Regions from separate parts of the Pseudocitrobacter cyperus genome, predicted to be linked through region 3. Evidence: predicted binding sites of a transcription regulator. Region 3 holds the regulator's gene; each other region holds the start of a gene.
The links. The regulator Fur, encoded in region 3, represses iron uptake genes when iron is present. The targets are predictions, from matches to a motif close to ATAATAATGAGAACNACTATCAA.
Positions count from the first base shown of each region.

Region 1: a site for Fur is predicted at 6,278-6,300, ahead of sufA (Fe-S cluster assembly scaffold SufA). Genes of this name have one in related genera too.
Region 2: a site for Fur is predicted at 5,075-5,097, ahead of VSR74_RS00785 (TonB-dependent siderophore receptor). Genes of this name have one in related genera too.
Region 4: a site for Fur is predicted at 6,077-6,099, ahead of zupT (zinc transporter ZupT). Genes of this name have one in related genera too.

Region 1 is NZ_JAYMYY010000001.1:286,387-294,339, forward strand. It holds gene VSR74_RS01385 (MFS transporter) at 1-73, opposite strand, end outside; gene VSR74_RS01390 (YdiL family protein) at 167-526, opposite strand; RNA gene rprA (antisense sRNA RprA) at 646-753, opposite strand; gene ydiK (AI-2E family transporter YdiK) at 922-2,043, opposite strand; gene ydiJ (D-2-hydroxyglutarate dehydrogenase YdiJ) at 2,277-5,333, shown strand; gene menI (1,4-dihydroxy-2-naphthoyl-CoA hydrolase) at 5,330-5,740, shown strand; gene VSR74_RS01415 (YegP family protein) at 5,777-5,968, opposite strand; gene sufA (Fe-S cluster assembly scaffold SufA) at 6,341-6,709, shown strand; gene sufB (Fe-S cluster assembly protein SufB) at 6,721-7,953, shown strand, end outside.
Region 2 is NZ_JAYMYY010000001.1:144,248-152,200, forward strand. It holds gene dadX (catabolic alanine racemase DadX) at 1-250, shown strand, start outside; gene VSR74_RS00760 (potassium/proton antiporter) at 268-2,001, opposite strand; gene ldcA (muramoyltetrapeptide carboxypeptidase) at 2,096-3,007, opposite strand; gene emtA (membrane-bound lytic murein transglycosylase EmtA) at 3,102-3,713, shown strand; gene ycgR (flagellar brake protein YcgR) at 3,714-4,448, opposite strand; gene VSR74_RS00780 (GlsB/YeaQ/YmgE family stress response membrane protein) at 4,710-4,967, shown strand; gene VSR74_RS00785 (TonB-dependent siderophore receptor) at 5,130-7,232, shown strand; gene VSR74_RS00790 (alpha,alpha-trehalase) at 7,600-7,953, opposite strand, start outside.
Region 3 is NZ_JAYMYY010000001.1:1,366,428-1,374,380, reverse strand. It holds gene tcuB (tricarballylate utilization 4Fe-4S protein TcuB) at 1-605, opposite strand, end outside; gene tcuA (FAD-dependent tricarballylate dehydrogenase TcuA) at 592-1,995, opposite strand; gene tcuR (tricarballylate utilization LysR family transcriptional regulator TcuR) at 2,093-3,019, opposite strand; gene fur (ferric iron uptake transcriptional regulator) at 3,137-3,589, opposite strand; gene fldA (flavodoxin FldA) at 3,871-4,401, opposite strand; gene ybfE (LexA regulated protein) at 4,552-4,845, opposite strand; gene ybfF (esterase) at 4,975-5,739, opposite strand; gene seqA (replication initiation negative regulator SeqA) at 5,923-6,480, shown strand; gene pgm (phosphoglucomutase (alpha-D-glucose-1,6-bisphosphate-dependent)) at 6,505-7,953, shown strand, end outside.
Region 4 is NZ_JAYMYY010000002.1:335,886-343,838, forward strand. It holds gene VSR74_RS10315 (DUF1190 family protein) at 1-110, shown strand, start outside; gene VSR74_RS10320 (glutathionylspermidine synthase family protein) at 116-1,276, shown strand; gene VSR74_RS10325 (hypothetical protein) at 1,230-1,454, opposite strand; gene VSR74_RS10330 (aryl-sulfate sulfotransferase) at 1,799-3,595, shown strand; gene VSR74_RS10335 (thiol:disulfide interchange protein DsbA/DsbL) at 3,608-4,276, shown strand; gene dsbI (protein-disulfide oxidoreductase DsbI) at 4,292-4,966, shown strand; gene ygiD (4,5-DOPA-extradiol-dioxygenase) at 5,123-5,911, opposite strand; gene zupT (zinc transporter ZupT) at 6,106-6,879, shown strand; gene VSR74_RS10355 (fimbrial protein) at 7,197-7,760, shown strand; partial or broken gene VSR74_RS10360 (fimbria/pilus outer membrane usher protein) at 7,823-7,953, shown strand, end outside.

The DNA of each region.
Region 1 (7,953 bases), 1.1 Mb from region 3:
GTATCACGCCCATGCCATGAACCAGATAATTGAGATAGAGTCCTGCCGCGGTAGGTAAATAAACTATTTTCATTTTGTTTGCTCTGCAGACGTGCAATATCCGGCATGTTCTGCGAAATTAAGGTATGGTCTAATACAAGAATTAGAGGTGAGGTTTTTCAATCATCTATGAAGAAAGCCGCTCCAGATCGTGAGAATAAAGTTCAGCAGCAACGGACTGATAGATTTTCCAGTCAAGAAATTCACCTTGTGAATAAACGCTGCGGAAGGTTTCCAAATCACGAAAAACGCGCATGGTATTATTACCGATACGATGATTAATTTTCTGAATAATCGCATTAATGTGCATGATTCTTTTTTGGCGGATTGCCAGCATTTTTTCAATAATAACGTCGGGGATCGTTTGCCGACCCTCTTCCCACGATTGCCAGGCTTTAATATCGCCATCGCAGGCAACCCAGTTCGCACACTCGTCAATTGTTAACGCTAAAATATGGCGTAATGCTTGTAGCTCATCGGCGTTCATCATTTTGTGCCCTCAAAAAAAGATAGAGCATAAATAGCATTCTTACGTCGTAGCTGGATTGAAGAGGGTCACACTATCTACTGCAACATAGTATGCGTTGCAGGGGGAGAGGGAAGCGCTTAAAAAAAAGCCCATCGTGGGAGATGGGCAAAGACTACACACAGCAATTCATTGTTTCACTCAGGGGATTTCCATGTTTATAAATCAAGCTGTTGATTTATAACCGTGTGCTAATAGTAGGCATGTCACTTTTTCACGTCGATCAGATTCGTCTCAATAGTTAAAATTGTGTGAATGATTTTTAATTGCGCCAGGGGCGGATGCCATCATTTGATGGCATCCGTTAACATTACAAGGGGGGATTGATAAGAAAAACTTAAGTGACGGGCGGTTGTTTACTCTTTTTTATCGCTGACGGCATCAAACTGCTGTAACTCCTCCAGCACCTGATCCGGATCGGTCGTTGGCGGGGGAACTTCATGCAACCAGGCATCAAACAGGCGCCAGGAAACCGCCAGCAGTACCGGGCCGATAAACAGGCCTATCATGCCAAACGCGACCAGACCACCGATAACGCCGGAAAGAATGAGGATCATCGGCAAGTCCGCACCCATACGGATCAGCATTGGACGGATAACGTTATCCATGGTGCCTACCACGCAACTCCATACCAGCAGCACCGTGCCCCAGGTGGTATCGCCTGTCCAGTAGAGCCAGATAATCGAGGGGATGAGCACCAGTAGCGGCCCCAACTGCACCAGGCAGGAGAAGATCATTACCACGGTGAGCAGCGTGGCGTAGGGTACGCCAGAAATAGCCAGGCCAATGCCGCCGAGAATGGCCTGTGCCAGCGCGGTGACGACCACGCCCAGCGCCACGGCGCGAATCGCCTGACCCGCCAGCAGCACCGCCGCGTCACCACGTTTGGCCGCCAGACGGGTTGCAAAATAGCGGATCCCAAATGCCACTTTTTCGCCCTGCCAGTAAAGAAGCGCGCTGAACAGCAGCATTAAACCGCTGTGCATCAGGAAGCGCCCGATGTGCGCCGCCTGACCGACGAACCAGGTGGTCGTGGTGCCGATATACGGGCGCACTTTCGCCATAATGGCGCTGCCGCCCATATCCAGCAAACTGTGCCAGCCCTGATAGAGTTTCGCACCGACAAACGGAATGCTGTTCAGCCAGGCGAGTTCAGGCAGCGTCAACGTTCCTGAGGTAATGTCATGTACCAATGGGGCACTGCCGTCGACAACGCTATTGACCAGCAGCGCAATCGGAATCACGAACAGTAAGAAAAGCAGCAGCGTCATCACCAGCACTGCGAGGCCACGACGGCCAAAAAGAATGCGTTGCAGACGCAACAGCACCGGCCAGGTGGCGATCACGATGGTGGCAGCCCAGGCGAAACCCAGAATAAATGGCTGAACAATCCATAAACAGGCGATGATCATCAGTGCTAAAAACAGCACAGATAGCAGTATTTGCGGTATATCGCGAGGCCGTTGAAACGTACTCATAGATCAGTTTTACCTTCTTTTGTACGCCAGAGCGCTGGCGCGGCGTAAGCCCTTATATTGATAATAATATCAAACTGTTTAACGGGGCGATTTTGCACTTAAATCTACCGGGCGTATAAGAAAAAAATGTGATACAACGATAAATGCGCTACGCAAACGATTAAACATGAGCCTCTTCCTGTGGAAGGCGCGCATGTACAACAACACCAACTATTCAGACAGGGTCAAGCGTGATGATCCCACAAATTTCTCAGGCACCAGGCGTGGTTCAACTGGTGCTGAATTTTTTGCAGGCACTGGAGCAACAAGGTTTTACCGGCGATACCGCCACTCAATATGCCGACAGGCTGACAATGGCAACCGATAACAGCATTTATCAGTTGTTGCCGGATGCGGTGGTGTTTCCCCGCTCGACGGCGGATGTGGCTCTGCTGGCACGTCTGGCAGAGGAAGAACGTTTCCGTTCACTCATCTTCACCCCGCGTGGCGGCGGTACTGGCACCAATGGGCAGGCGCTGAATCAGGGCATCATCGTTGATATGTCCCGATATATGAATCGCATTATTGAAATCAACCCGGAAGAAGGGTGGGTGCGGGTCGAAGCCGGGGTTATTAAAGATCAGCTCAATCAATATCTCAGGCCATACGGCTACTTTTTCTCTCCCGAGCTATCAACCAGTAATCGCGCGACGCTTGGCGGCATGATCAATACCGACGCCTCAGGTCAGGGGTCGTTGGTCTACGGCAAAACCTCCGATCATGTGCTGGGTGTGCGGGCGGTGCTGCTGGGCGGCGACATTCTGGATACGCAGCCGGTTCCGGTCGCGCTGGCAGAAACCCTGGCGAAAGAGCAGTCCGCTTCCGGGCGCATTTACCGCACGGTTTTTGAGGGTTGCCGTGATAACCGACAACTCATCATCGACAAATTTCCAAAACTAAATCGATTCCTCACAGGCTACGACCTGCGGCACGTCTTTAACGATGAGATGAGTTCGTTTGACTTAACCCGAATCCTCACCGGTTCAGAAGGGACGCTGGCGTTTATCACCGAAGCGCGGCTGGATATTACGCCGCTGCCGAAGGTACGCCGGCTGGTCAATATCAAGTACGACTCGTTCAACTCCGCGCTGCGCAATGCGCCGCTGATGGTGGAAGCCCGCGCGCTGTCGGTCGAGACGGTCGACTCCAAAGTGCTTAATCTGGCGCGGGAAGATATCGTCTGGCACTCGGTCAGCGAACTGATTGCCGATGTGCCGGATAAAGAGATGCTCGGCCTTAATATTGTCGAATTTGCCGGAGACGACGAGGCGCTGATTGAAGAGCAGGTGACTTCACTGTGTCAGCGTCTGGATGCACTGATTGCCCGTCAGGAAGGCGGCGTGATTGGCTGGCAACGTTGTAACGAACTGGATGGTATTGAGCGTATTTACGCGATGCGTAAAAAAGCGGTCGGGCTGTTGGGGAATGCTAAAGGCGCGGCGAAGCCCATTCCGTTTGCGGAAGATACCTGTGTACCGCCGGAGCATCTGGCGGATTATATCGTTGAGTTTCGTGCATTGCTCGACGGTCACGGCCTGAGCTACGGTATGTTTGGCCACGTTGACGCGGGTGTGCTGCACGTGCGTCCGGCGCTGGATATGTGCGACCCACAGCAGGAGATCCTGATGAAACAGATCTCCGATGATGTTGTCGCGCTGACCGCCAAATATGGCGGCTTGCTGTGGGGTGAACACGGTAAGGGTTTCCGTGCGGAGTACAGCCCGGCCTTCTTCGGCGAGCAACTGTATGACGAACTGCGGAAAGTGAAAGCCGCATTCGACCCGCTTAACCGACTCAACCCCGGTAAGATTTGCGCCCCGGCGGGCGTGGATGCTCCGATGATGAAAGTCGATGCGGTTAAACGCGGCACCTTTGACAGGCAGATCCCCATCGCGGTACGCACCTCCTGGCGCGGAGCGATGGAGTGTAACGGCAACGGTCTGTGCTTTAACTTCGATGCCAAAAGCCCGATGTGCCCGTCAATGAAGATAACGAACGATCGTATCCACTCTCCGAAAGGCCGCGCAACGCTGGTGCGGGAATGGCTACGCCTGCTTGCCGATCGCGGTGTTGATCCATTACTGCTGGAAAAAGAACTGCCGGAGAAACGCGCCAGCCTGCGTTCGTTGATTGATCGTACCCGTAACTCCTGGCATGCGCGCAAAGGTGAGTACGATTTCTCCCACGAGGTGAAAGCGGCAATGTCCGGCTGCCTGGCCTGTAAAGCCTGCTCGACCCAGTGCCCGATTAAAATTGATGTGCCGGACTTCCGCGCCCGTTTCTTACAGCTCTATCACACGCGCTATCTGCGCCCGGTGCGCGATCATCTGGTGGCGACGGTGGAAAGCTATGCGCCGCTGATGGCGCGCGCACCGAAAACGTTCAACTTCTTTATGAGCCAGCCACTGGTACGTAAGCTGTCAGAAAAGCACATTGGGATGGTCGATCTGCCGATGCTTTCCGCGCCGTCATTGCAAAAACGGCTTACCACCCATCGCTCCGCCAATATGACGCTGGAGCAACTGGAAGCGTTGTCGCCGGAGCAAAAAGCGTTAACGGTGCTGGTGGTGCAGGATCCTTTCACCAGCTACTACGATGCACAGGTCGTGGCCGATTTTATTCGCCTGATTGATAAACTGGGCCTGCAACCGGTGCTGCTCCCGTTCTCACCGAACGGCAAGGCGCAGCACATTAAAGGTTTCGTCACCCGCTTTACCAAAACCGCGCGTAAAACGGCAGATTACCTGAATCGCGTAGCGGAACTCGGCATCCCTATGGTGGGCGTCGACCCGGCTCTGGTGCTGTGCTATCGCGATGAGTACAAGCAGGTGCTGGGTGATAAACGCGGTGACTTTAATGTCATGCTGGTGCACGAATGGCTGCCGCAGGCGCTGGAGGACATTCACAGCCAGGAGTCCGGCGGTGAATCCTGGTATCTCTTTGGTCACTGTACGGAAGTCACCGCATTGCCTGCGGCAACTAAACAGTGGGCGGACATCTTCGCCCGCTTTGGCGCCAGGCTTGAAAACATCAACGTCGGCTGCTGCGGCATGGCAGGCACCTATGGCCATGAAGTGAAAAATCACGAAAACTCCCTCGGGATTTATGCGTTATCATGGCAGCAGGCAATGCAGCGTTTGCCACGCAATCGCTGTCTGGCGACCGGTTACTCATGCCGCAGCCAGGTGAAACGTGTTGAAGGGAATGGCGTTCGCCATCCGTTACAGGCGCTACTGGAGATTATTGGATGATTTGGAGACGACAGACGACTCTCGAAGCCCTCAATGCGATGAATGAGGGGACGATGATGGCGCTACTGGATATTCGTTTTGACGCCATGGGTGAGGATGTTCTGGAAGGCTCAATGCCGGTCGATCATCGTACACATCAGACTTTTGGTTTATTGCACGGCGGGGCTTCTGTGGTGTTGGCGGAAACGCTGGGGTCGGTTGCAGGTTATCTGTGCACTGAAGGCGAGCAGGGCGTGGTTGGGCTGGAAATCAACGCTAACCACATCCGTTCCGTGCGCAGTGGTCGCGTTCGCGGTGTCTGTAAACCGATTCATACCGGACGACGCAACCAGGTGTGGCAAATCGAAATTTTCGATGAAGAGGGGCGATTGTGCTGCACTTCGCGCCTGACGACGGCGGTTGTGTGATCCTGATGAAAAGGCCCAATGTGCTGGGCCTTTTGCTTATTTGACCGTATCGTCTTTAACCGTATCACTCGCGCCATTTTTCTGAACGGACGCGATCCCTTTTTTCGCCGCATCCTTACTTGAGTACATTTCACTGGTCGCAATGGTTTCGTGATTATCGGCCTTTAGTAAAAAATACCACGGCTGCGCAACGGCTTTTTCGGATTTCTTAATAACATAATAACCCATGATTTCTCCCGTTAATTTTGAAGGGGGTCATCAATGATGTAGGTCAGATTTAGCGATCCGGCAAGTCTGCGTACCGTTAGTGTGAGCGAGAGGGGCTGAAAGGTCGAAAAGCTATCAAATAAATAGGCATTAACAATACATCTTTTATTCATCAACCACTTCCAGCGATTACTCTTCCTTAATCTATTATTTTTCAAAGTGTTGTAAAAATATAGCTATCCCGGTTGCCTGTGGATTCAGGGTCTATGCTTATAAAAAGCATCTGTAAAGCGGGTCTGATGAGAATACCCCTGTTGCGGATGGGTTGAAGTGATAATCATTATCACTAACATGGTGTTATGCCTTTGATGGCTTAACCAGTGAGGTAGACCAATGGATGTAGATTCAGGAACCTTTGATCCCAATGATTTCGCATGGCGCGGCCTGACGCTGACGCCCGCTGCGGCAGCGCAAATTCGCAATCTGGTGAGTAAGCAGCCGGGCATTCAGGGAGTGCGTCTGGGTGTTAAGCAGACGGGCTGCGCCGGATTCGGCTACGTGCTGGATACGGTAAGCGACCCCCGTGAGGACGATCTGCTGTTCGAATCTGAGGGCGCAAAGCTGTGGGTTCCCCTTCAGGCCATGCCTTTTATCGACGGCACTGAAGTGGATTATGTGCGCGAAGGATTAAATCAGATATTTAAATTTCATAACCCGAAAGCGCAGAACGAATGCGGCTGCGGCGAAAGTTTTGGGGTATAGGCGGTACGATTATGACGCGCAATACTGAAGCAACTGACGATGTCAAAACCTGGACCGGCGGCCCGCTGAACTACAAAGAGGGCTTTTATACCCGGTTACAAACCGACGAACTGGCCAAAGGAATCAACGAAGAGGTGGTTCGCGCCATTTCGGCGAAACGCAATGAACCTGAGTGGATGCTGGAGTTCCGCCTGAATGCGTTCCATGCCTGGGAGCAGATGAAAGAGCCACACTGGCTCAAGGCAAACTATGCGTCGCTCAATTATCAGGATTACAGCTATTATTCCGCGCCATCCTGCGGTAACTGCGATGAGAACTGCGTATCTGAGCCGGGCGCGGTGCAGCAAACAGGCGCTAACGCCTTCCTGACCGATGAAGTGGAAGCCGCGTTTAACCAGCTTGGCGTACCGGTGCGTGAGGGCAAAGAGGTTGCGGTGGATGCTATCTTCGACTCTGTCTCTGTCGCCACGACCTATCGGGAAAAACTCTCAGAGCAGGGGATCATTTTCTGCTCGTTTGGCGAAGCGATCCACGATCATCCGGAACTGGTTAAACAGTATCTGGGGACGGTGGTGCCCTCCAACGATAACTTTTTCGCGGCGTTGAACGCGGCGGTCGCCTCTGACGGCACCTTTATCTACATTCCGAAAGGGGTGCGTTGCCCGATGGAGTTGTCGACCTATTTCCGTATCAATGCGGAAAAAACCGGTCAGTTTGAACGCACGATCCTGGTGGCGGATGAAGGCAGCTATGTCAGCTACATCGAAGGCTGTTCCGCACCGGTGCGCGACAGCTATCAGCTTCATGCCGCAGTGGTTGAGGTTATTATCCACAAAGATGCGGAAGTAAAATATTCCACGGTACAAAACTGGTTCCCAGGTGATAACAACACCGGCGGCATACTGAATTTCGTCACCAAACGCGCGTTGTGCGAAGGCGAAAACAGCAAAATGTCATGGACTCAGTCGGAAACCGGTTCAGCCATCACCTGGAAATACCCAAGCTGTATTCTGCGCGGTGATAACTCGATTGGTGAGTTCTTCTCGGTTGCACTGACCAGCGGCCATCAGCAGGCGGATACGGGCACCAAAATGATCCATATCGGCAAAAACACCAAATCGACCATTATCTCGAAAGGCATCTCTGCAGGGCAAAGCCAGAACAGCTATCGCGGATTGGTGAAAATCATGCCGACTGCGACGAATGCCCGCAACTACACCCAGTGCGACTCTATGCTGATTGGC
Region 2 (7,953 bases), 1.2 Mb from region 3:
TGGTTATCCACGCATTGCGCCGTCCGGCACTCCGGTGATGGTCGATGGTGTGCGCACCGGCACGGTGGGGACGGTATCGATGGATATGCTGGCGGTGGATTTAACGCCGTGCCCGAATGCAGGGATTGGCGCGCCAGTCGAACTGTGGGGCAACGGCATCAAAATTGACGACGTTGCCGCCTGCGCGGGTACCGTTGGCTATGAATTAATGTGCGCCCTGGCGCCGCGCGTACCAGTTGTGACGGTGTAACTTATTCAATGAGGCGGTTATTCCGCCTCTTCTTCAGCGACTTTAACACCGACTTTCACCACTTCATTATCGGCTTTCTCGGCAACCGTCCAGACCATCCCGGCGAACTCGACCTGATCCCCAACGACCGGTGTTGCCCCTAACAGTTGCTGCACGATTTCGCCCAGCGACCGCTGCTTGTCGAGAAACTCTTCGCCACCGTCAAGGCCGTAAATCAGCGCCACATCGGCAAATTTGGCACTGGCTTCCAGAATAAAGTCACCGAAGAAACGCTGATCGAGCGCGACCGGCGGCGACTGACTGAAGAGTTTACCCAGTGCCGGAATGTCGCGTTCACGACCAATCACGCAAAGAATATCGCCCTCGCGCAGGCGCGTACTGCCATTCGGGTGCAGTAACACATTATCGCGGAACAGGGCGGCGATACGCGTATCCTTCGGCAGATGCAGGTCGCGCAATGCCGCACCCACACACCATTTATCGGCGCTGAGCTGATAGATAAGTTGCTCCCACGGGTTTTCCGGGTGGATATCGAGCCCGATGCGCGACACAGGCCAGCCGACGGGCGGCACCACCACTTTGGCTTTTTTCGCCGCCCATGAGAGTGATGTTCCCTGCAACAGCAGCGACACCAGCACCACAAAGAAGGCAACATTAAAGAAGAGACGCGCGTTATCCAGCCCGGCCATCATCGGGAAGACGGCGAGGATAATCGGCACCGCGCCGCGCAGGCCGACCCAGCTAATAAAAATACGCTCGCGCAGGTTAAAACCGCGAAACGGCAGCAGGCCGAGAAACACCGACAGCGGGCGAGCAAAGAAGATCATCCACAGCGACAGCAGCAGAGCGGAAGCGGCAATCGGCAGCAGGTCAGACGGCGTGACCAGCAAACCAAGAACCAGGAACATGCCGATTTGCGCCAGCCACGCCAGGCCGTCGAAGTTTTGCAGGATGCCAAAACGGTTGCGGATAGGCCGGTTGCCGAGCAGAAAACCGCACAGATAAACGGCGAGAATGCCGCTGCCGTCCAGCGAGGTGGTAATGGCAAAAATCATGATCCCGCCGCTCAGAGCCAGGAGCGGATAGAGCCCGGCTGGCAATGTGATGCGATTGATCATCTGCAGCAACAGATAGCCACCCATCAGGCCAATCAAAATACCGAGGCCGAACTGCTGAATAATATGCACGGCAAACATCCAGCTTAAGCCCGTTTCATGCTGCTGGATCATCTCAATTAATGTGATGGTAAGAAAAACCGCCATCGGGTCGTTACTGCCTGACTCAATTTCCAGGGTCGAGCCGACACGTTCGTTCAGCCCCTTACCACCCAGCAAGGAAAATACGGCAGCGGCATCCGTCGACCCGACAATCGCGCCAATCAGCAGGCCTTCAAGCCAGTTCAGATTGAACAGCCACGCTGCGGCGATGCCGGTCAGTCCGGAGGTGATTAACACGCCCACCGTCGCCAGCGACAGCGCAGGCCCCAGCGCGACGCGAAATGAGCTGGCCTGGGTGCGCATTCCGCCATCAAGCAGGATTACTGCCAGTGCGAGGTTGCTCACCATGTAGGCGAAAGGGTAGTTATCGAAAGGAATGCCGCCGATGCCATCCACGCCTGCCAGCATGCCGATGGCTAAAAAAATCACCAGAATTGGGATACCAAGACGGGAAGAAAACGAACTTAATAGAATACTGCAGGTTACTAAGACCGAACCCAGAATAAAGAGGCTAATGACTGCCGCGGCGTCCAATGTTCACGTACTCCCCGATAACGAACAAGATAGTTACAAAAGTTATCATAATTAGCGTGTGAACATTGGAACAATAAGAGTAATGAATGACTTTTTATTCGGTGATGGTCGGATGCCCGCTCAATGTTAGGGTTGTTGAACGTCCTGAATGCACCAGTTGCGCTTTCGCCCCCAGCGGCAGAGTCACCGTGCGCTGTTCATGGCCGAAATCAAGCCCGCTAATCATCGGAATATCCAGCCGTGAGCGCAGATAGGCGTACATGGTCTGCAAATCATAGCCCGCGTCGTAGTCATTCGGCGCGCTGCCGGTGAAGCTACCCAGCACGATGGCGCTCTGGCGCGGCAGAATACCGGCATACAGCAGTTGCAACAACATACGCTCGACGCGGAACGGATGTTCGTTGATATCTTCCAGCACCAGAATACCGTTACTGATTTCCGGCATCCACGGTGTGCCAATCAGCGACGTCAGCATCGCCAGATTGCCGCCCCACAGCGTACCTTCTGCGCGACACTCAGGCCCATCGCCCGGCCACTCGAGGGTAAAATGTTCGCTACGCAGCGCCTGCCAGAAGTGATGCAGTGTGAAATCATTCAGGGTTTCCGCGCCAAAATTTCCCGCCAGCATCGGCCCGCTGAAGGTGATAACGCCCTTTGTGAGTAGCCCCATCTGAATGGCCGTAAAGTCGCTGTGCCCACAAATAAGCAGGGGATCCTGCTGCTGGCGCGCCGCCAGCGCCTGCCAGTCGATAGCATCCAGCAGGCGGCTTGCGCCGTAGCCGCCACGCACTGCCAGCACAATTTGATTTTTCCCGCGCAGAGTCGCGAGGTCATTAATATCCGCCAGCCGCTCGCTTTCCACGCCTGCAAAGCGCTGGCTGCGGCGGGTGATTACCTGCTGATTGTTAACCTGGTGTCCTGCGTTGATAAGCCTTGTCACGCCGCATTGGGCGGCAGATTGATTGATGCAATAGCCCGACGGGGCAATCAGATGAAACTGTGACATGGCAATTCCTTGCAGAGAATGAAACGAGTATCATGCCGCCTGAACCCGTTATTGTCATTACTGGCGACAAACTTGAGCTTAAAAGGATAGTTGCGTGAAACTAAGATGGTTTGCTTTTTTAATTGTGTTACTTGCCGGATGCAGTTCAAAACAGGATTACAAAAACCCGCCCTGGGATCCGCAGGTGCCGGTTAAGCGCGCAATGCAGTGGATGCCAATCAGCGAAAAAGCCGGTGCAGCATGGGGCGTTAGCCCACGCCTGATCACCGCCATCATTGCGGTTGAATCTGGCGGCAATCCCAATCTGGTCAGCAAATCCAATGCGGTAGGGCTGATGCAACTGAAAGCCTCAACTTCCGGGCTGGATGTGTATCGCCACATGGGCTGGAAGGGGCAGCCATCAACCAGCGAGCTGAAAAACCCAGAGCGTAATATCTCCATGGGGGCGGCTTATCTGAGCATTCTGGAACATGGCTCGCTGGCGGGTATTAAAGATCCGGAAGTAATGCAGTATGCGCTGATGGTCTCCTATGCTAACGGCGCGGGGGCGCTGCTGCGCACGTTCTCTTCCGATCGTAAAAAAGCGATCAGCAAAATCAACGAACTGGATAAAGACGAGTTCTTTGAGCACGTGGTGGATAATCACCCGGCGCCGCAGGCGCCGCGCTATATCTGGAAAATGCAAAAAGCCATGGATGCGATGTAACTAGTCACGTACCCGGTTTGCGCGTTCACGCGCCTCTCGCTCCAGCGAAAAGATAATGCGCTGGAGCGAGCGTTCCGCCGCCGGGTTGATGTTAAGAAAACGCAGGCTCAGGCGCGGCGTCGTAATCGTCTCATTTTTATGAGAGACCACTTTGCGATCGCTGACGGCAATCAACTGGGCATCGAAGTTAAATTTTCCCCACTCTCCCATATCCAGTTCAAGCTGTGAGAAACGCATTCCAGGCTGTAACGCCTTCTCAGGCTGGCTATCCAGCAACGCGCCCAATCCGCCCAGCGACAGATCAAAAAGGCGAAAACTGAGCACCTGTTTATCGGGCAGCAGCGCTTTGCCGAAATAGGGGAGATGCTGTGGGGCGGTAATACGGAAATATTCCCGACGCTGGATAAACCATAACGTCGGAGGAACGGGAAGCACGAACGCGGGGCGATTCTCATGTTCACCTGCTGTTATCTGGCGCACGGAAAACTCCATTTTTGCGCCTGCGGTTTCTGCCGTAATGGTTACGTTTTCCACGCGCTGCACCGCGCGATTCTCGTACTCCTGGCTGCCAAAATCGAGCACCAGTTCACTCTTGCTTACTGCAAGAATACGGCTGATAAACTGTCCGCTGCTCCAGGAGACGCGAAGCGGTATCTCGTCACGATGCAGATCGCGCAAAATATTCTGCACAGCAAGAGGGTTTTGCTTAAGAAACTGTGAAGGGTACTGATTCATCTGACATCTCTCCTGGAGGATAAACCATCCCCCAGTTATCGGTCGGCCCTGTGGAAACTTCAGCGAGGCAAACATTTTTTTGCCGATTTTTTCTGTGAATCAACGGGCAAAAAGAGCATGTTCAGGTCAAACTCATTGACCGTGCGAATAAAATATAGGCGCGATGACGGGATTTTTAAGAGTAATTACCTATACTTGAAACATTAGCGGCGCAAAATACCGGCGCTTTTTTTGAGGTTTTTTAACTGGAGGATGGTAAAAATGGGTGTTATTGCCTGGATTATTTTTGGTCTTATTGCAGGTGTTATTGCCAAACTGATTATGCCGGGTAAAGACGGCGGCGGCTTTATTCTGACCTGTCTGCTGGGGATTGTCGGCGCAGTGGTGGGCGGCTGGATCGCAACCACGCTGGGCTTTGGCGATCGCGCGATGGGCTTTGATATGCATAGCTTCCTGGTGGCGGTCGTGGGTGCCATCGTGGTGCTGGCGATTTTCCGCTTCCTGCGACGCAACAACTAAGTATCAGCGAATCAATCTGAACGGCCCCTTTCGGGGCCGTTATCTTTTCTACTCTTTGATCCCTTCGACATTTTTCTGACTGCGCGCATTTGAGTGTTGCATCATAAATAGAAATGAGAATAATTGGCGTTCTCTATTCTAATAACAGGTCAGACTAATACCATGCGCTTCGCTTATCGCACACTTTCGGGAATGATCGCACTGGCTCTCGCCACTCAGGCCTGGGCTGACAAAAATGAAACCACCATGGTTGTGACGGGGGGCGGCGAGGGGAGTGAACTGCCGGCCTGGACCAACAGCGCCACCAAATCCGCCGTGGCGGAGAGTAAAACGCCGCAGGTGATCAACACCATCAGCAGCAAGGAAATCACTGAGCGCCACGCCACCTCAGTCAATGAGATCCTGCGTTATGCGCCGGGCGTCTCGACGGAAGTGCGTGGTAGCACCAGCTACATGAGTGAATATAAAATCCGTGGTTTTACCGTGGATAACGAATTTTATAATGGCCTCCAGTTGCCCTATAACGTTAACGGCAACACGAAAGCGCGAATTGACCCGCTGCTGATTGAGAGTGTCGATATCCTGAAAGGGCCATCATCCGTGTTGTACGGCAACGGTTCTCCGGGCGGGCTGGTGAATATCCAGGGGAAAAAGCCGCAAACCGGGCAGCGAACGGAAGTGGGCTTTAATACCGGGACGCGTAATCTGAAAGAGGGGTATCTCGACTCCACCGGGCGTATTCTCGACAGCGACTGGAGCTATCGCCTGCTGGGGAAGGCGCGGGAAGGGGACGATCAGCCGCACACCACCCGTTATGAAGACTATCTGGTCGCGCCGAGCGTCACCTGGCAGCCGGACAGTCAAACCCGTCTGACCATCGACGCACTGGCGCAAAACACGCCGAGCCTCACTCCGTCTAACCCGTTGCCGCTCTCTTACCTTCGTTCCAGCTACGCGGGGAAACGCGATTTTGCTGGCGACAAATGGAGCGGTTTCGAACAGCGGCAATGGATGGTGGGCTACAGTTTCGAACATGCCTTTGACAGCGGCTGGGCCATTGCTCAGAAAGCGCGTTATTTCGATATCGATACCCATCAGCGCAGCGCCTATTCCACGGGCAACGCGGGAAATGCAGAAGTGTATGAGTTAAACCGTTTTGCTTATACCACCGATGAAGATCTGCACAGTTTTAATATTGATAACCAGGTCACCAAAACCTTCGCCCTGGGCGACTGGCAGCACCATTTACTGGCCGGGTTTGATTACCAGAAGCTGAACTCACACTACAACTATCGCTACGCCTCGACCACGCCGGGTATGGATATGCTGCACCCGGACTACTCACAAATCACCAGCGATAATCTGGGGCTCTATACTGCGCAGAAAAACCGTCTTTCATACAATCAGAAGGGATATTACTTCCAGGATCAGATTGAGTACGGTGGCCTGAATATTCTTGGCAGCATTCGCTACGACGAATATCAGTCCGCCACCACGGATTATCTCAACAACCAGCAGAAAGAGTGGATTTCTCAGGACAGAGTCACCAAACGTCTGGGTGCGCTCTATGCGTTTGAAAATGGTATCTCGCCATTTATCAGCTATTCAGAGGGGTTCCTGCCCGTTTCACCGCGCGGCAACCTGACGGCGAAGGAGGTGAAACCGACCACCAGTAAACAGGTTGAAGGTGGGGTGAAGTATCTGCTGGCGGAGTACGCCACCACGCTTACCGCCTCGGTATTTAATATTCGGCAGAAAAATGTGGTAAGCGCAGACCCGAGCTGGAACTATCGTCAGACCGGGGAGATTGAATCGAAAGGAGCGGAACTGTCTGTCATAAGCCGCCCGACTGATAATATCAACCTGATTGCCAACTACGCCTATACCCATGCGATCAACACCGAAGATGAAACCTACCAAGGCAAACGCCCAACGCAAATCCCGGAAAACGCGTTTAACCTGTGGGGGGACTACACCTTCGACAGCACCTTCTTAAGCGGTGTAACCCTGGGGGCGGGAGTACGCTATACCGGGCCGATGGAGATTTCCCCGGCAAATAACGAAGGGAAGCTCGGCGGCACGACACAATATGATATGGCGGTCTCTTACGATATGTCCGCGCTCGACAGCAGCCTGAACGGGTTAACGCTAAAAGCCAGCGCGCAGAACCTGACCAACAAAGAGACATTGAGTTGCTACGATAGCACCAACTGCTGGATTGGCCGCGACCGCACGGTACAGGTGGGGGCGAGCTATACGTTTTAAGGGGAGGGGATTTGCCCCTCACCCCGCCCTCTCCCTGAGGGAGAGGGAGAAAAACAGCGCAGGTCTGCAAAACTGGCACGGACGGTTCCCCCCCTGAGGGAGAGGGAGAAAACCAGTGCAGGTCTGCAAAACTGGCACGGACGGTTCCCTCCCCCTGAGGAAGAGGGTAGAAAACCAGCGCAGGTCTGCAACACTGGCACGAACGGTTCCCTCCCCCTGAGGGAGAGGGTAGAAAACCAGCGCAGGTCTGCAAAACTGGCACGGACGGTTCCCTCTCCCTGAGGGAGAGGGTTAGGGTGAGGGGGAAAACCGGTACAGAACTTAGCAACTGTGCACAATCCATCCCCTCGCCCCTTTGGGGAGAGGGTTAGGGTGAGGGTGCCGCCTGCACCGGTGTATCCGGCACGGTATCGCACGGCTTCTCTTGCGGGCAGATTAAATCCAGCATCTTCAGCGTGACGCCGTTGGTCCAGCCAAATCCATCCTGCAACGGATATTCTCCGCCGCCGCCGCCCGTTCCGGTAGAGGTAATATCATATTTTTCCACCAGTTTTTTCTCGCGGTCATAAGTGTGCTGTACGTTACTCAGGAAGCGCCAGGTTACATCCATCGCCACTTTTTGCTGTCCATAATTCTGCAGCCCTTCAACCGCAACCCACTGCAATGGCGCCCAGCCGTTCGGGGCATCCCACTGCTGTCCGCTGTTGATGGTAGTGGTGGT
Region 3 (7,953 bases):
AGCGTGAGGGCGTTGCGTGAGGCTTCGGAGATATCCGCAGATTGTGGAAGGCCGGGAGAAATTTCACGCCAGAAGCGAACGACCCCGGTCATTAGCAATCCGATTGCCACAATAAACACGGAGCCAAACATCCAGGCCAGCAGGTTGTGGGGGAAGATCTGATAAAAATCACCCGCCAGCGGAGGATGGAGCAGCGACCCTTTCAGCCCCATAGCGAGGAGTAAAAAGAAGATCAGGCCGAAAACCAGCGCCAGGGTCACGGTGATGCCCACCCGGCGATAGAGTGCGGCGAAAGCGGCTGGCTGGGCGTAGTGCTGATAGGTCTCCAGCCGGACTTCGGCCATGGCTTTAGGCACATTGATAGCAAACTCATGCGGTGGCGCATACTGGCAGGCATGCAGACAGGCGCCGCAGTTATGGCACAGGTTCGCCAGGTAGTTGATATCCGCTTTATTGAACTCAAGCCGCTGGGTCATCGCCGGGAACACAGCACAAAAGCCTTCGCAGTAGCGGCAGGCATTACAGACCTGCATTACGCGCTCAACTTCCGCCTCTGGCTCGGTGATAATTTGAGCCTCGATAATTAATTTTTCAAGCTGCTTCATGACGCGCCTCCTGTTTTGCTGCCAGTGCGGCCTCTTTTCCGGCGATGCGTCCGAAAGTCGTACCAATCGACATACCGACGCCCGCGGTATACCCCTTGCCCAGCACGTTGCCTGCCATCATCTCTCCGGCGACAAACAGGTTTCGGCTTGGCTTTCCGGCAAAATGCACGGCGGCGTGAGCGTTTACTTTCAATCCCAGGTAGGTAAAGGTGATCCCCGGGCGCAGGGCATAACCATAATAGGGAGGGGTATCGATTGGGCGCGCCCAATGCGTTTTCGGTGGGGTAAGATTAGCCGTCGCGCAGTTATCCAGCGTGGTGTGATCGAACTGCCCTGGCTGACAGGCCTGATTATATTGCGTGATGGTATGGGTCAAACGTTCAGCATCAAGGCCTAACTGACGCGCAAGCTCATCCAGCGTGTTTGCCCGCGCGCCAGGGAATACTGGCGGCATGAAGTGACCGATGGCTTTACTGTCGATAATCGAATAGCCGATTTGCCCCGGTTGCTGGGCGACCAGCCGTCCCCAGATGGCATAGCGTTTGGGCCAGAAATCTTCCCCTTCATCATAAAAGCGTTCTGCATCACGGTTGACTACCAGCCCTAAAGAGACGCAGTCCACACGGGTACAAATGCCGCCATCATAGAGAGGCGCTCTGGCGTCAATCGCCACACAGTGGGACTGGGAAGGATCACCAATAATATCCGCACCCGCGTCAATCATAAATTTGAGCAGTACGCCCTGATTAAAGCGGGTACCGCGAATGAGAAAATTATCGGCAGGCCATTCTCCACGCGCATTCTGGCCCCAGGCCTCCTTCAGCCACTCCCGGTTGGACTCGAATCCCCCGGCGGCGAGTACGCAGGTTTTGGCCGTAATGCGCTCCTCTCCTGCCAGTGCAGCGACAAATTCGCCATTTTGCAGCTCCAGCGCCTGAACCGGGGTGTTATAGCGAATTTGCACGCCCAGTTTCTCCGCGCTGCGATAATAAGCATTCATCAGCGCTTTACCGCCGCCCATAAAAAAGGCGTTAGTCCGCGCGACATGCAGTGCGCCCGAAAGTGGGGGCTGGAAGTTAACGCCATGCTGGCGCATCCAGTCCCGGCAGTGCGATGAGGTGCGGATCACTAAACGTGCCAACGACTCGTTAGTGTTTCCTTCGGTAACACGCCACAGATCCTGCCAGAACTCCTCTTCGGGGTAGCTCTCCACCAGCACATCCTGTGGGGCGTCATGCATACAGCGCAAATTGCGGGTATGCTGGGAATTACCGCCGCGCCATTCACGAGGCGCGGCCTCAAGCAGCAGCACAGAAGCGCCGGCCTCGCGAGCGGTCAGTGCGGCACACAATGCCGCATTGCCTCCGCCGATCACCAGAACATCAACCATTGTCGACTCCATTACTATTTAACTAATTGTTAAATTTGTAATTGAAATGTATATGCTTGATGCGCGTTGCCGCTATGGCCTCTTGCTAAAGAGGCCTTTAGTTAACGTAAAGGGTTGCGCCTGGCCACGCGCCGGCTTGCGTGAGCTCTCGCATTACTTTGCTGAGTATTACGCGGGTTGCGAGACCAGCCGGAGAGAGTTCATCATCAGAGAGGCTGACCAGAAAGTTGGGGCGACTAAGGACTGGATTTTGGACATCGATCACTCTGAGTGCTTCGTGGTCGAGGTGGGATATCGCCGCCCCAGGCTGTAATGTGGCGCCAAGGCCGCTGCGTACCGCCTGCATCAGCAAGGCCAGGCCATCTATTTCGGTGACGACTTCCGGGGTCAGTCCGTGCTCCTGGGCAATGGCTTCAAGCCTGCCACGCAGGCCATGCCCCTGGCTTGGCATAATCAGCGGAATGTTTGCCAGTTGGGCAGGCGAGATACCGTCAGAGGAAATATCAGCCAGAAGGGCATGGGTGCCAATCAGGAAAAGTCTTTCTTCAAGAATCGGTCTTGCGCTCCAGCGCACAATTTTATCCTTCTGAAAAACAATCGCTAAATCAATCTGACGGGTGTTGATCATGCGTTCGAGGTTTCCGGAGAGACTTTCCACAACATGCAAACGAACGTCAGGGTAGCTTTCGCGCATCGCGTTGATAAAAGGCATGCCAAGCACGGAGGCGGTACTGGGCGCCATGCCTACGCTGATATGTCCGGAAAGACGCGCTTCGCGTGCGGCGAGCACCGCGTCATCGGCATGACGAAGCGCCAGTTGCGCCTGCGAGTAAAAAGCCAGCCCGGCGCTGGTGGGGGTGACGCCTCTGGAGGTGCGTTGCAACAGGCGTATGGAGAGGTCGTTTTCCAGTCGCGTCATCTGCTGGCTGAGCGCCGAGACGCCAATATTCAGATCGAGCGCCGCGCTGCCCATGCTTCCGGTCTCCACGATGCGGACGAAATATCGTAACTGTCGAAGTTCCATTTCCCTCTCCGGTACCTTAGTGTTTACATTAAAGTAACATTACGCCGAAGTGTGGAGGGTAAGCAACAGGCAATAAAAAAGCCAACCTGTTGGTTGGCTTTAGTAAAACAGTGACGACTATTTTTCTACCGCGTCGTGGGCGTGTTCATCTTCGCGGCAGTCACCCTCTGCACAGTGACCATACAGGTACAGGCTGTGGTTCGTTAAGCGAATGCCGTGTTTTGACGCGATTTCACGCTGGCGGGCTTCAATGGAATCATCGCTAAATTCAATCACTTTGCCGCAGTCGAGGCAGATCAGGTGATCGTGGTGATGCTGTTGGGTAAGTTCGAAAACGGACTTACCCCCTTCAAAGTTATGGCGCGTTACGATGCCCGCGTCATCAAACTGGTTAAGTACGCGATAGACGGTCGCCAGACCAATCTCTTCACCCATGTCGATCAGGCGTTTATATAAGTCTTCCGCGCTGACATGGTGATTGTCTGGTTCCTGAAGCACTTCCAGGATCTTTAACCGGGGAAGTGTGACTTTCAGGCCAGCCTTCTTTAATGCGGTATTGTTGTCAGTCATGCGGAATCTGTCCTGTTGCTAAACGATTGACTTCCCAACAGGGAAGTATCATAGAGAGTGCACCGGGTATAATGCGTCTCATTATAGAATGACCCTTTCTAAATGAAAACAGCAAGCCCTGGGCGAGTAAAGATTTCAAAAACGAGGCTTAACTAGCAAACCCGCTAAATTCTGCAGGTATTGTACAGATATGCGTTCAAAAGTTAAAAATTTGTAGCTATTATTTTGATTGCTTCTACCTATTAATGCGGCGTAATTTAACAATCACGCCGCATTAATGCTTAAGCGTTTTTGATCTCTTCCAGATGCAGCTCTTCAGAAACCTGTTTCACCCATTTTTCAACGCGTTCAGCGGTCAGTTCCGGCTGACGGTCTTCATCGATGGCCAGACCGACGAAATGGTCGTCATCGGCCAGTCCTTTGGAGGCTTCAAAGTGGTAGCCCGCAGTCGGCCAGTGACCAACGATGGTCGCGCCGCGCGGTTCGATGATGTCGCGGATAGTCCCCAGCGCATCACAGAAATATTCCGCATAATCTTCCTGGTCGCCGCAGCCGAACAGGGCAACCAGTTTGCCGTTGAAATCGACTTCTTCCAGCGTTGGGAAGAAATCATCCCAGTCACACTGCGCTTCGCCGTAGTACCAGGTCGGAATGCCCAGCAGCAAAATGTCGAATGCAGCCAGGTCTTCTTTGCTGCTCTTGGCAATGTCATGCACGTCGGCAACGTCTTTACCAAGCTGTTTCTGAATCATTTTTGCAATATTTTCGGTATTGCCGGTGTCACTACCAAAGAAGATGCCAACGATTGCCATGAGTTAAATAACCTCTTGAAACTTAATGATATGGTGGTGGCGTATTGCCCACAGATAAGGGCAATCATAGCAGAACAGAGAAAGGTGCGGAATCAGCAATCGTACCGGACTGCACTCTCTGCTACATGAAAGTGGGGTTTTGCGAAATTTTCAGACCTTTTCCTGCTCGTGAAGCAGGGCTAACTGGCTCATCAGAATCTCTTCGATAAGCTCACTGCGACTCATATCACGCGCTGCCGCCAGCTCGTTCAGAGCGTCAACGGCATCATTGTTCAGTTTCAGCTCGACGCGCTTCAGGCCGCGAACTTTATCGCGTTTTAATTGATTACGCTTATTGATGCGCAACTGCTCGTCACGCGAAAGCGGATTGGTTTTGGGTCTTCCCGGCCGACGCTCATTTGCGAACAAATCTAATGTCGTGCGGTCCGTTTGTTCTTTTGCCATGATTCAGAGTGACTTCGGGGAAACAAGCTACCGGGAAACGCCCGGTGCAGACAGCGCGCAATCATACATCAGTGCAACCGACACGCCAACGACCACGGCCATAATGGCGCGCGGTCGTTGAGTTTTTAATCAGTCTGCTAAATATCGGCGAATAGCGCGCAGCACCGCATCAGGTTTTTCTGCATGTACCCAGTGGCCTGCGCCAGCGATGACATGCGCACGAGCCTGCGGGAACTGCGAAAGCAGAGCATCGCGATAATCTTCAGTAACATACGGGGAATTACCGCCAGGAATAAACAGCGCCGGATGATCCCACGCCGGAATGGGTTCCCAGCCGACGATATGCGGGTACTGATCCCACAGCACCGGAACGTTAAAGCGCCACGCGCCGTCGACAAACGATTTCAGCAGGAACTGAATCACGCCTTCTTCCGCCAGATGCTCGCGCATCAGCGCTGCCGCCTGCTGACGGGTGGCGACGCCCGCCTGGGTAACGGCATTGATGGCGGCGAAAATCTCATCATGACGACGAACGTGATAATCCACGGGGGCGATATCGATAGCCACCAACCGCGCAATGCGCTCCGGAGCCAGCGCAGTAAGCGCCATCACCGCTTTGCCACCCATCGAATGCCCAATTACCGTTGCTTTTTCAATATGATGGGCATCAAGCGTGTCCAGCAGATCCTGCGCCATCGCCGGATAGTTCATCTCGTCAGAACGCGGCGAAAGGCCATGGTTACGCATATCCACTTGCAGGATGTCGTGGTCGGCCACCAGGTCGCGCGCCAGCACGCCGAGGTTATCCAGGCTGCCAAACAGGCCATGAACGAGAAGGATGGGGGAATTATTGTGCTGGTTTTGTGCAGATTGCGTTCGGGTATTCAATTTCATAGCAAAGTTCTTTTTTTCGCTCTGTCGGGTTAGGGTATTATGTTGGACATTCTCACGTTCAGGGGCAAGATACGATTTTTATCCCATTTTTGCCGCTATCCTGGTATGACGCTATCCGCTGTTGGGTTTTGAACATATAATCCCAGCAACTTGTATTCAGAAAAATTATTGCACTGGATTAAGATGAAAACGATCGAAGTTGATGACGAACTCTATCGCTATATTGCCGCCCACACACTGCACATTGGCGAGAGCGCATCCGACATTTTACGGCGAATGCTGAAGTTTTCCGCCGCATCACAACCTGTTGTTGCTGCCCCGGTTGCTAAAGCTGAAGCTGCACCGGCTCAGGTTGCTCCAGTTGCCGAGGTGAAGCCGGTTAAAACCGCGAAAGATAAAGTGCGCGCGATGCGTGAACTGCTGCTCTCCGATGAATACGCTGAGCAGAAAAAAGCCGTCAATCGCTTTATGCTGATCCTGACGACGCTCTACAAACTGGATAACAACGCGTTTGCCGAAGCAACGGAATCGCTTCATGGGCGCACGCGTGTCTACTTTGCCGCCAACGAGCAGACCCTGCTGAAAAACGGTAATCAGACTAAACCGAAACAGGTACCGGAAACCCCATATTGGGTGATCACCAATACCAACACCGGTCGTAAATGCAGTATGGTGGAACACATTATGCAAACCATGCAGTTCCCCGCTGAATTAATCGAAAAGGTATGCGGCACAATCTAACCCTTGCATAAGAAGGATCAAGCAATGGCAATCCATAACCGTGCGGGCCAGCCTGCACAACAGAGTGATTTGATTAACGTCGCCCAGCTTACGTCTCAGTACTATGTGCTGAAACCGCAAGCGGGTAACGCAGAGCATGCAGTAAAGTTTGGTACTTCCGGACACCGCGGCAGTGCGGCGCGCCAGAGTTTCAATGAACCTCATATTCTGGCGATCGCGCAAGCTATCGCAGAAGATCGTGCGAAAAATGGCATTACTGGCCCGTGCTACGTGGGTAAAGATACTCACGCGCTCTCTGAACCGGCGTTTATCTCCGTGCTCGAAGTGCTGGCGGCAAACGGTGTGGATGTCATTGTGCAGGAAAATAACGGCTTTACGCCGACGCCTGCGGTCTCAAACGCCATTCTAGTTCATAACAAGAAAGGCGGCCCGCTGGCCGATGGGATTGTGATCACCCCGTCTCATAACCCGCCGGAAGATGGCGGTATCAAATACAACCCACCTAACGGCGGCCCGGCCGATACTAACGTCACCAAAGTGGTGGAAGATCGCGCCAACGCGTTGCTGGCCGACGGCCTGAAAGGCGTGAAACGTATTTCTCTGGATGCCGCGCTGGCGTCCGGTCATGTGAAAGAAATGGATTTGGTGCAGCCGTTCATCGAAGGGCTGGCGGATATCGTCGATATGGCCGCTATTCAGAAAGCGGGTTTGACGCTGGGCGTCGATCCGCTGGGTGGCTCCGGTATTGAATACTGGAAACGCATCGGCGAGTACTACAAGCTGAATCTGACTATCGTCAACGATCAGGTCGATCAGACGTTCCGCTTTATGCACCTTGATAAAGATGGCGCTATCCGTATGGACTGCTCCTCCGAGTGTGCGATGGCGGGTCTGCTGGCGCTGCGTGACAAGTTTGACCTCGCGTTCGCCAACGACCCGGACTATGACCGTCACGGTATCGTTACCCCGGCAGGTCTGATGAACCCGAACCACTATCTGGCGGTGGCAATCAACTACCTGTTCCAGCACCGTCCGCAGTGGGGCAAAGATGTCGCCGTGGGCAAAACGCTGGTCTCTTCCGCGATGATCGACCGCGTGGTCAACGATCTGGGTCGTAAGCTGGTGGAAGTGCCGGTGGGCTTCAAATGGTTCGTTGATGGTCTGTTCGACGGCAGCTTCGGTTTCGGTGGTGAAGAGAGCGCCGGGGCTTCGTTCCTGCGCTTCGACGGCACGCCGTGGTCGACCGATAAAGACGGTATCATCATGTGCTTGCTGGCGGCGGAAATTACCGCTGTCACCGGTAAGAATCCGCAAGAGCACTACAATGAGCTGGCAGCACGCTTCGGCGCGCCGAGCTACAACCGTTTGCAGGCAGGGGCGACGTCTGCGCAGAAAGCTGCGCTCTCTAAGCTCTCTCCGGAGATGGTCAGCGCCAGCACCCTGGCAGGCGACCCGATCACCGCACGTCTGACG
Region 4 (7,953 bases), on a different contig from region 3:
CGGCCACCACCAGCACGGTCACTCGTGGCGGCTTTGGCGAATCTGTCGCTAAACAGTCCACCATGCAGCGTAGCGCTACGGGCACCTCTTCTCGCTCGATGGGCGGCTAAGCGACATGGAAAGAATCAGCATTACCGAACGCCCGGACTGGCGTGAAAAAGCCACTGAGTATGGCTTCAACTTCCACACCATGTACGGCGAGCCGTACTGGAGTGAAGAAGCCTACTATAAGCTGACGCTGGCGCAGGTTGAGAAACTGGAAGACGTCACCGCCGAACTGCACCAGATGTGCCTGAAAGTTGTGGAGCGCGTCGTTGCCAGTGATGAACTGATGGCGAAGTTTCGCATCCCTAAACACACCTGGGGATTTGTGCGCCAGTCGTGGCAAACGCATCAGCCTTCGCTCTATTCACGCATGGATCTGGCGTGGGATGGCGTAGGTGAACCGAAGCTGTTGGAAAACAACGCGGACACGCCAACCTCGCTGTACGAAGCGGCGTTTTTCCAGTGGATCTGGCTGGAAGATCAGCTCAATGCCGGTAATCTGCCGGAAGGGAGCGATCAGTTCAACAGCCTGCAAGAGAAGATCATTGAACGCTTTACTGAACTGCGAGAACAGCATGGTTTCCAGTTACTGCATCTGACCTGCTGTCGCGATACCGTTGAAGATCGCGGAACCGTTCAGTACCTGCAGGACTGCGCAGCGGAAGCCGAAGTCGCGACGGAATTTCTCTATATCGAGGACATCGGGCTCGGTGAGAAAGGCCAGTTTACCGATCTCCAGGACCAGGTTATCGGCAACCTCTTTAAGCTCTATCCGTGGGAGTACATGATGCGCGAGATGTTCTCTACCAAGCTGGAAGATGCTGGCGTGCGCTGGCTGGAGCCGGCATGGAAGAGCATCATTTCCAACAAAGCGCTGCTGCCGCTGTTGTGGGAGATGTTCCCGGATCACCCGAACCTGTTACCGGCCTATTTTGCGGAAGATGATCATCCGCAAATGGATAAATATGTGGTGAAGCCGATCTTCTCCCGCGAAGGCGCCAATATCTCCATCATTGAAAACGGGAAAACCGTCGAACAGGTGGAAGGGCCTTACGGCGAAGAGGGCATGATTGTGCAGCAGTTCCATCCGCTGCCGAAGTTCGGCGACAGCTATACGCTAATTGGTAGCTGGCTGATCAACGATCAACCCGCCGGGATCGGTATTCGCGAAGACCGCGCACTGATTACGCAGGATCTTTCCCGCTTTTATCCGCACATTTTTGTGGAGTAAATCCGGATTCAGATACCGCCCCTTCGCAGGGCGGTATTTTCTCTTCGCGCCAACGGCGAATCATCTCCAGCAACGCATCTCTTTCCTGTCGACAGGCGCGACGCTCACGCCTGACATGGTAAATCGCAAATCCCACCAGTACAGCAATCAAAGCTATCCAGTACCACGCAATATACATTCTTTCATCCTTAAAAGTTAAAATTAATTTACATTCAACACTCGTTATTCACATTAATAGCGAATTGTTGGTTTATTAATTATATATAACCTCGCGTACTATCATCGAAATAAATAAACCAAATTAAACTCTGAAAAATATACATTACGCTATTTGAAACAATGTAATCAGGATCACAGTCTATAACAATAGCGGTTGTGGTTGATATATCGCCCACCTACTATCCGAATAAATAAAGCAGATTAATATAATTAAAAAGAAAAGATAAAGTTTATACCTATTCATAAAAAACGATGTTTGTTATCTCATAAATAATCCACGGGAATATATAAGGAAATATCGTTATGTTTAGTCAATATCGAAAAACGTTCCTCGCGGGCGCGGTGGCACTTACCTTTAGCGTATCAAGCGCAGGTGTGCTGGCCGCAGGTTTTCAACCGGCGCCACCGGCGGGTCATCTGGGGGCGGTCATCGTCGATCCCTATGGTCACGCCCCATTAACCGCACTGGTTGAACTCGATAGCCACACCATCTCCGATGTAAAAGTCACCGTACATGGTAAAGGCGAGAAAGGTGTGCCTATCAGCTACAGCGTGGGCAATGAATCGCTGAAAAACTACGACGGTATCCCTATTTTTGGGTTGTATCAGAAGTTTGCCAACAAAGTCACCGTGGAATGGAAAGAGAATGGCAAACCAATGAAAGATGACTATACAGTTCAGACTTCCGCTATCGTCAATCACTATATGGACAACCGCTCTATCTCAGACCTGCAACAGCCTAAAGTGGTAAAAGTCGCCCCGGGCTTTGAAGACCGCCTCTATATGGTGAACACGCACACCTTTACCGCGCAGGGCTCTGACCTGCACTGGCACGGCGAAAAATCAAAAGACGCCGGTATTCTCGATGCAGGCCCGGCAACCGGCGCGCTGCCTTTTGATATTGCGCCATTCACCTTTGTGGTCGACACCGAAGGGGAGTATCGCTGGTGGCTTGACCAGGAAACCTTCTACGACGGGCATGACCGCAACATCAACAAACGCGGCTACCTGATGGGCATCCGTGAAACGCCGCGCGGTACCTACACGGCGGTACAGGGTCAGCACTGGTATGAATTTGACATGATGGGTCAGGTGCTGGAAGACCACAAACTGCCGCGCGGGTTCGTCGATGCCACCCACGAATCAATCGAAACATCGAAGGGCACCGTACTGTTGCGCGTAGGCAAAAACCGTTATCGCCGCGATGACGGGGTGCACGTCAACACTATTCGCGACCATATCCTGGAAGTGGATAAATCAGGCCGCGTGGTCGACGTCTGGGATCTGAATAAAATCCTCGACCCAATGCGTGATGCTCTGCTTGGCGCGCTGGATGCCGGCGCCGTCTGCGTAAACGTCGACCTGGCGCACGCAGGGCAGCAGGCGAAGCTTGAGCCAGACACACCGTTTGGTGATGCGCTGGGCGTAGGCCCTGGCCGTAACTGGGCGCACGTAAACTCCATCGCCTATGACGCTAAAGACGACTCCATTATCATCTCTTCCCGTCACCAGGGCGTGTTCAAAATTGGCCGCGACAAACAGGTGAAATGGATCCTTGCGCCATCCAAAGGGTGGGACAAACAGCTTGCCAGCAAGCTGCTGAAGCCAGTTGATGACAAAGGCAAACCGATCAGTTGTGATGAAAACGGCAACTGCCAGAACAGTGACTTCGACTTCACCTATACCCAGCATACCGCGTGGCTCTCCAGCAAAGGTACTCTCACCGTCTTTGATAATGGCGATGGCCGTCATCTGGAACAACCGGCTCTACCTACGATGAAATATTCCCGCTTCGTGGAATACAAAATCGACGAGAAAAAAGGCACCGTCCAGCAAGTTTGGGAATATGGCAAAGATCGCGGATACGACTTCTACAGCCCGATTACGTCCGTCATCGAATATGAAAAAGATCGCGACACCATGTTTGGCTTCAGCGGCTCCATTCATTTATTCGATATAGGCCAGCCGACCATTGGTAAGCTCAATGAAATTGACTACAAAACCAAAGAAGTGAAAGTGGAAATCGACGTTCTGTCGGATAAACCGAATCAGACCCACTACCGTGCAATGCTGGTTCATCCACAGCAGATGTTTAAATAAGAAGGAATAGTTATGTCTACTAAATGGATTAAATCATTATTTACCGGCGTAGTATTAACCGCCGCACTGGCAACCTCTTTCGCAGCATCGGCATTCACCGAAGGCACAGATTACATGGTGCTGGAAAAACCCATTCCCAATGCTGACAAAACGCTGATTAAAGTCTTCAGCTACGCCTGCCCGTTCTGCTACAAGTACGACAAAGCGGTCACAGGCCCGGTATCTGAAAAAGTGAAAGATCTGGTGGCATTCACCCCTTTCCATCTGGAAACCAAAGGTGAATATGGCAAGCAGGCCAGCGAAGTGTTTGCCGTGCTGATTGCAAAAGATAAAGCTGCAGGCATTTCCCTGTTTGATGCTAACTCACAGTTTAAAAAAGCAAAATTCGCATACTACGCGGCGTATCACGACAAAAAAGAGCGCTGGTCTGACGGTAAAGATCCGGCAGCCTTTATCAAAACCGGCCTTGATGCCGCTGGCATGAGCCAGGCTGATTTCGAAACCGCACTGAAAGAACCGGCGGTTCAGGAAACGCTGGAAAAATGGAAAGCGGCCTATGATGTGGCAAAAATCCAGGGCGTTCCGGCCTATGTGGTTAATGGTAAATATCTGATCTACACCAAGAATATTAAATCTATTGACTCTATGGCCGAGTTGATTCGCGAACTGGCGAGCAAATAACACAGGGAAATGCTTATGGCTTTCATTAAGGGATTATGGCGAAACCTTCGCGCAAGCCCGGTCGATACGCTGGTGAGGTGGCAGGAGGGGCGCTTTCTGTGGCTTTTTATGGCCATCGCGATGGGCGCGCTGATTGTGCTGGCGCACTCATTCTTCCAGATCTATCTCTACATGGCACCGTGCGAACAGTGTGTTTATATTCGCTACGCTATGTTTGTGATGGTGTTTGGCGGTGTGATTGCGGCGATAAACCCGAAAAACATTATCCTGAAACTGATTGGCTGCGTGATGGCGTTCTACGGCAGCATTATGGGGATTAAGTTTTCAGTCAAGCTGAATGGTATCCATTATGCGGTGCATAACCCGGATCCCGACGCGCTGTTTGGCGTCCAGGGCTGTTCAACAGATCCCACTTTTCCCTTTAATCTGCCGCTGGCGCAGTGGGCGCCTGAATGGTTCAAACCGACCGGTGACTGCGGCTATGATGCGCCCATCGTACCTGATGGCGTTACGCTCAGCAGTACTCAGCAGTGGTTTATCGATATGTATCAGCATTCTGAAGGCTGGTATCTCCTGCCGCCATGGCACTTTATGAATATGGCGCAGGCGTGCATGCTGGCTTTTGGTACGTGTCTGGTATTGCTGCTGATAATGAGTGCCGCCTGGGGTTTGAAACTACTCAGAGGGTAAAGAAAAAGCCTGATAGCGCGTCGCCTGTCAGGCCAGTAATCCGATTAAGAGAAAGAGCAAATGGCGCTGTGCTTATCACGCCCACCAACAGACTGTAATAGGTTAATATTGCAGCCTATTCGTAGACCAGCTAAGCGCAGCGCCACCCGGCCAGATTCACCCTACCTGCACCGACAACATACTTAAACTTCCCATTTCTACGCCATCCACCGGCATGGAGATCGCTTCCTCACCATCCCATGCGCCCAGCACGTACAATAATGGCAGGAAATGCTCTGCCGTCGGGTTCGACAGTGAACCACCTTCGTGCTCCAGGTAATTCCCCAGCGGATGCTGCTCTACCGGGCCTTTCCACGTCAGATTCGCTTTAACGTAGTCATTAAACGACGTCGCCCACGGATAAGGCGCACCGTCGCCATGCCATTTTGCTGTTCGCAGGTTATGCACCACGTTGCCACTGGCCACCAGCATAATGCCCTCGTCGCGCAAGCTGGCAAGCTTACGCCCCATTTCCAGATGCCATGCCGCAGGCTTAGTGCTGTCTATACTCAACTGCACCATCGGGATATCCGCGTTCGGGTACATCTTAATAAGTACGCCCCAGGAACCATGGTCGAAACCCCAGGCTTCTTTATCCAGCGTGACGGGTACGGGCGACAGCAATTCAACAAGCCGCTGCGCCAGCGCCGGAGAGCCTGGCGCAGGATAATGAATGTCATACAGCGCCTGCGGGAAACCACCGAAATCGTGGATCGTTTTCGGCGCATCCATCGCAGTTACGCCCGTACCACGGGTAAACCAGTGGGCAGAAATAACCACGATCGCTTTTGGCCGGGGCAGCGTCTCGCCCAAATGTTGCCAGGTGCGGGTATAGATGTTGTCTTCCAGCACATTCATCGGACTACCATGACCTAAAAACAACGCTGGCATTCGGGTACGAGACATGTTGATATCCTCACAGAAGGTACAGTGTAATAACACTACATTAACCTGTTTTATGGGGAGTGAAACTCAGATAAGCATGATGATGATCTTCAGAAAATTTGAATGTAAGGTGGGGTAAAGAAGCGAGTTGCCTCTCGTAATGGAAGACAAAGTTCAATAATATAAATGATAATCATTATCATAAGGAGTAGACGATGTCGGTACCCTTAATTCTGACCTTGTTAGCGGGTGCAGCCACGTTTATCGGCGCATTTCTCGGCGTTATCGGCCAAAAGCCCTCCAACCGCGTGTTGGCGTTTTCCCTTGGCTTTGCCGCCGGGATTATGCTGCTGATTTCGCTGATGGAGATGCTTCCCGCCGCGCTGGATACCGAAGGGATGTCGCCGCTGCTTGGCTACGGCATGTTCGTTATCGGCCTGCTGGGCTATTTCGCTCTCGACCGCATGTTGCCACATGCTCACCCGCAAGATCTGGCGCCGGCGGAAGTGAAACCCCTGCCGCCCAATATTCGCCGGACGGCCATTTTGTTGACGCTGGGTATCAGCCTGCACAACTTCCCGGAGGGAATTGCCACCTTTGTCACTGCCAGCAGCAATCTTGAGTTAGGTTTCGGGATTGCTTTTGCTGTGGCGCTGCACAATATTCCGGAAGGGCTTGCGGTCTCCGGGCCGATCTACGCCGCGACCGGGTCTAAGCGAAAGGCGGTATTCTGGGCAGGAATTTCCGGGATGGCGGAAATTCTCGGTGGCGTACTGGCATGGCTTATCCTGGGGAGCCTGGTCTCACCTGTTGTGATGGCGGCCGTCATGGCGGCAGTGGCGGGGATTATGGTAGCGCTGTCAGTCGATGAACTCATGCCACTGGCAAAAGAGATCGATCCCAATAACAACCCAAGCTACGGCGTATTGTGCGGGATGTCCGTAATGGGGCTGAGCCTGGTATTATTGCAATCGATTGGTTTAGGTTAATCATGGTGCCGTGCTTGAACAATAGCACGGCATAATCATGGGATTACAAATTATCACAAAATTTTATCTGAATAATGGCATTTACCCTTGCCAGTCCGCATCGTATTGTTATTATGCGCCAGCAACAATCTCGCATCACTAACTCAATCATCAAAATAATATTATTTTCGGGGAGTATTATTTAAAATAATATTTTAACTTATTCACGCCTATCCATTTAGATTTCCTAACTTTGTTCATTTATACCTTAGGATATAATTTTCATACACTGTATTTATTTATTCAGTTATGTCGTTATTTTTAAAAGGATATAAATTATGTTTACAGGAAAAAGAACGATACTGGCGCTCGCTATCACCGCACTCACTTCTGGTTACGCCCTGGCCGATGTTGACGGCGGCGGTGGTAAAATTACCTTTTCCGGCCTGATTATTAACGCCCCCTGTTCTATTCAGGCTGATGATGTCGATAAGCAGGTTAACCTCGGGGAAGTTCCCGCCAGCTATATTAATGCCAACACCCACTCTGACGCAGTAGACTCCAGCCTTCATTTGATCAACTGTGACCTGCCAAACTCCGACAATGGCGATGGAGACACAGTCTCTAAAGTAGACGTCACCTTCAGCAGCGGCAGTGTTGAACCCACTGACAGTAACCTGATGACCAATACCTATGCCAGCGGCGCGAACAATGTCGGGATTCGCTTACTGGATAAAAACAGCGCCAACATTACCCTGGGTGCTGCGCATACTGTCGATCTGATTACCACTTCAGCAACCCAGATCCTGCCGTTTAAAGCCTGGATGGAAAAAACAGGCTCGGCGGACGTCACCCCTGGCGGCGTAACGGCTACGGCAAATTACACCCTGATCTATAAATAACCCACAGGCGGCCATGATGGCCGCCTCCTCCTTGTATTTTTAATTACCCGGGTATGGACACCATGGATGCATATAAGCTGCTGATTTTAAGCGGTGGTTTGTCGCTTGCCTTTTCTTCTCAGGCCGTTGAGTTCAACCTGAACGCACTGGATAAATCTATGCGCGAGAGCGTGGATATTTCTCAGTTGAAAGA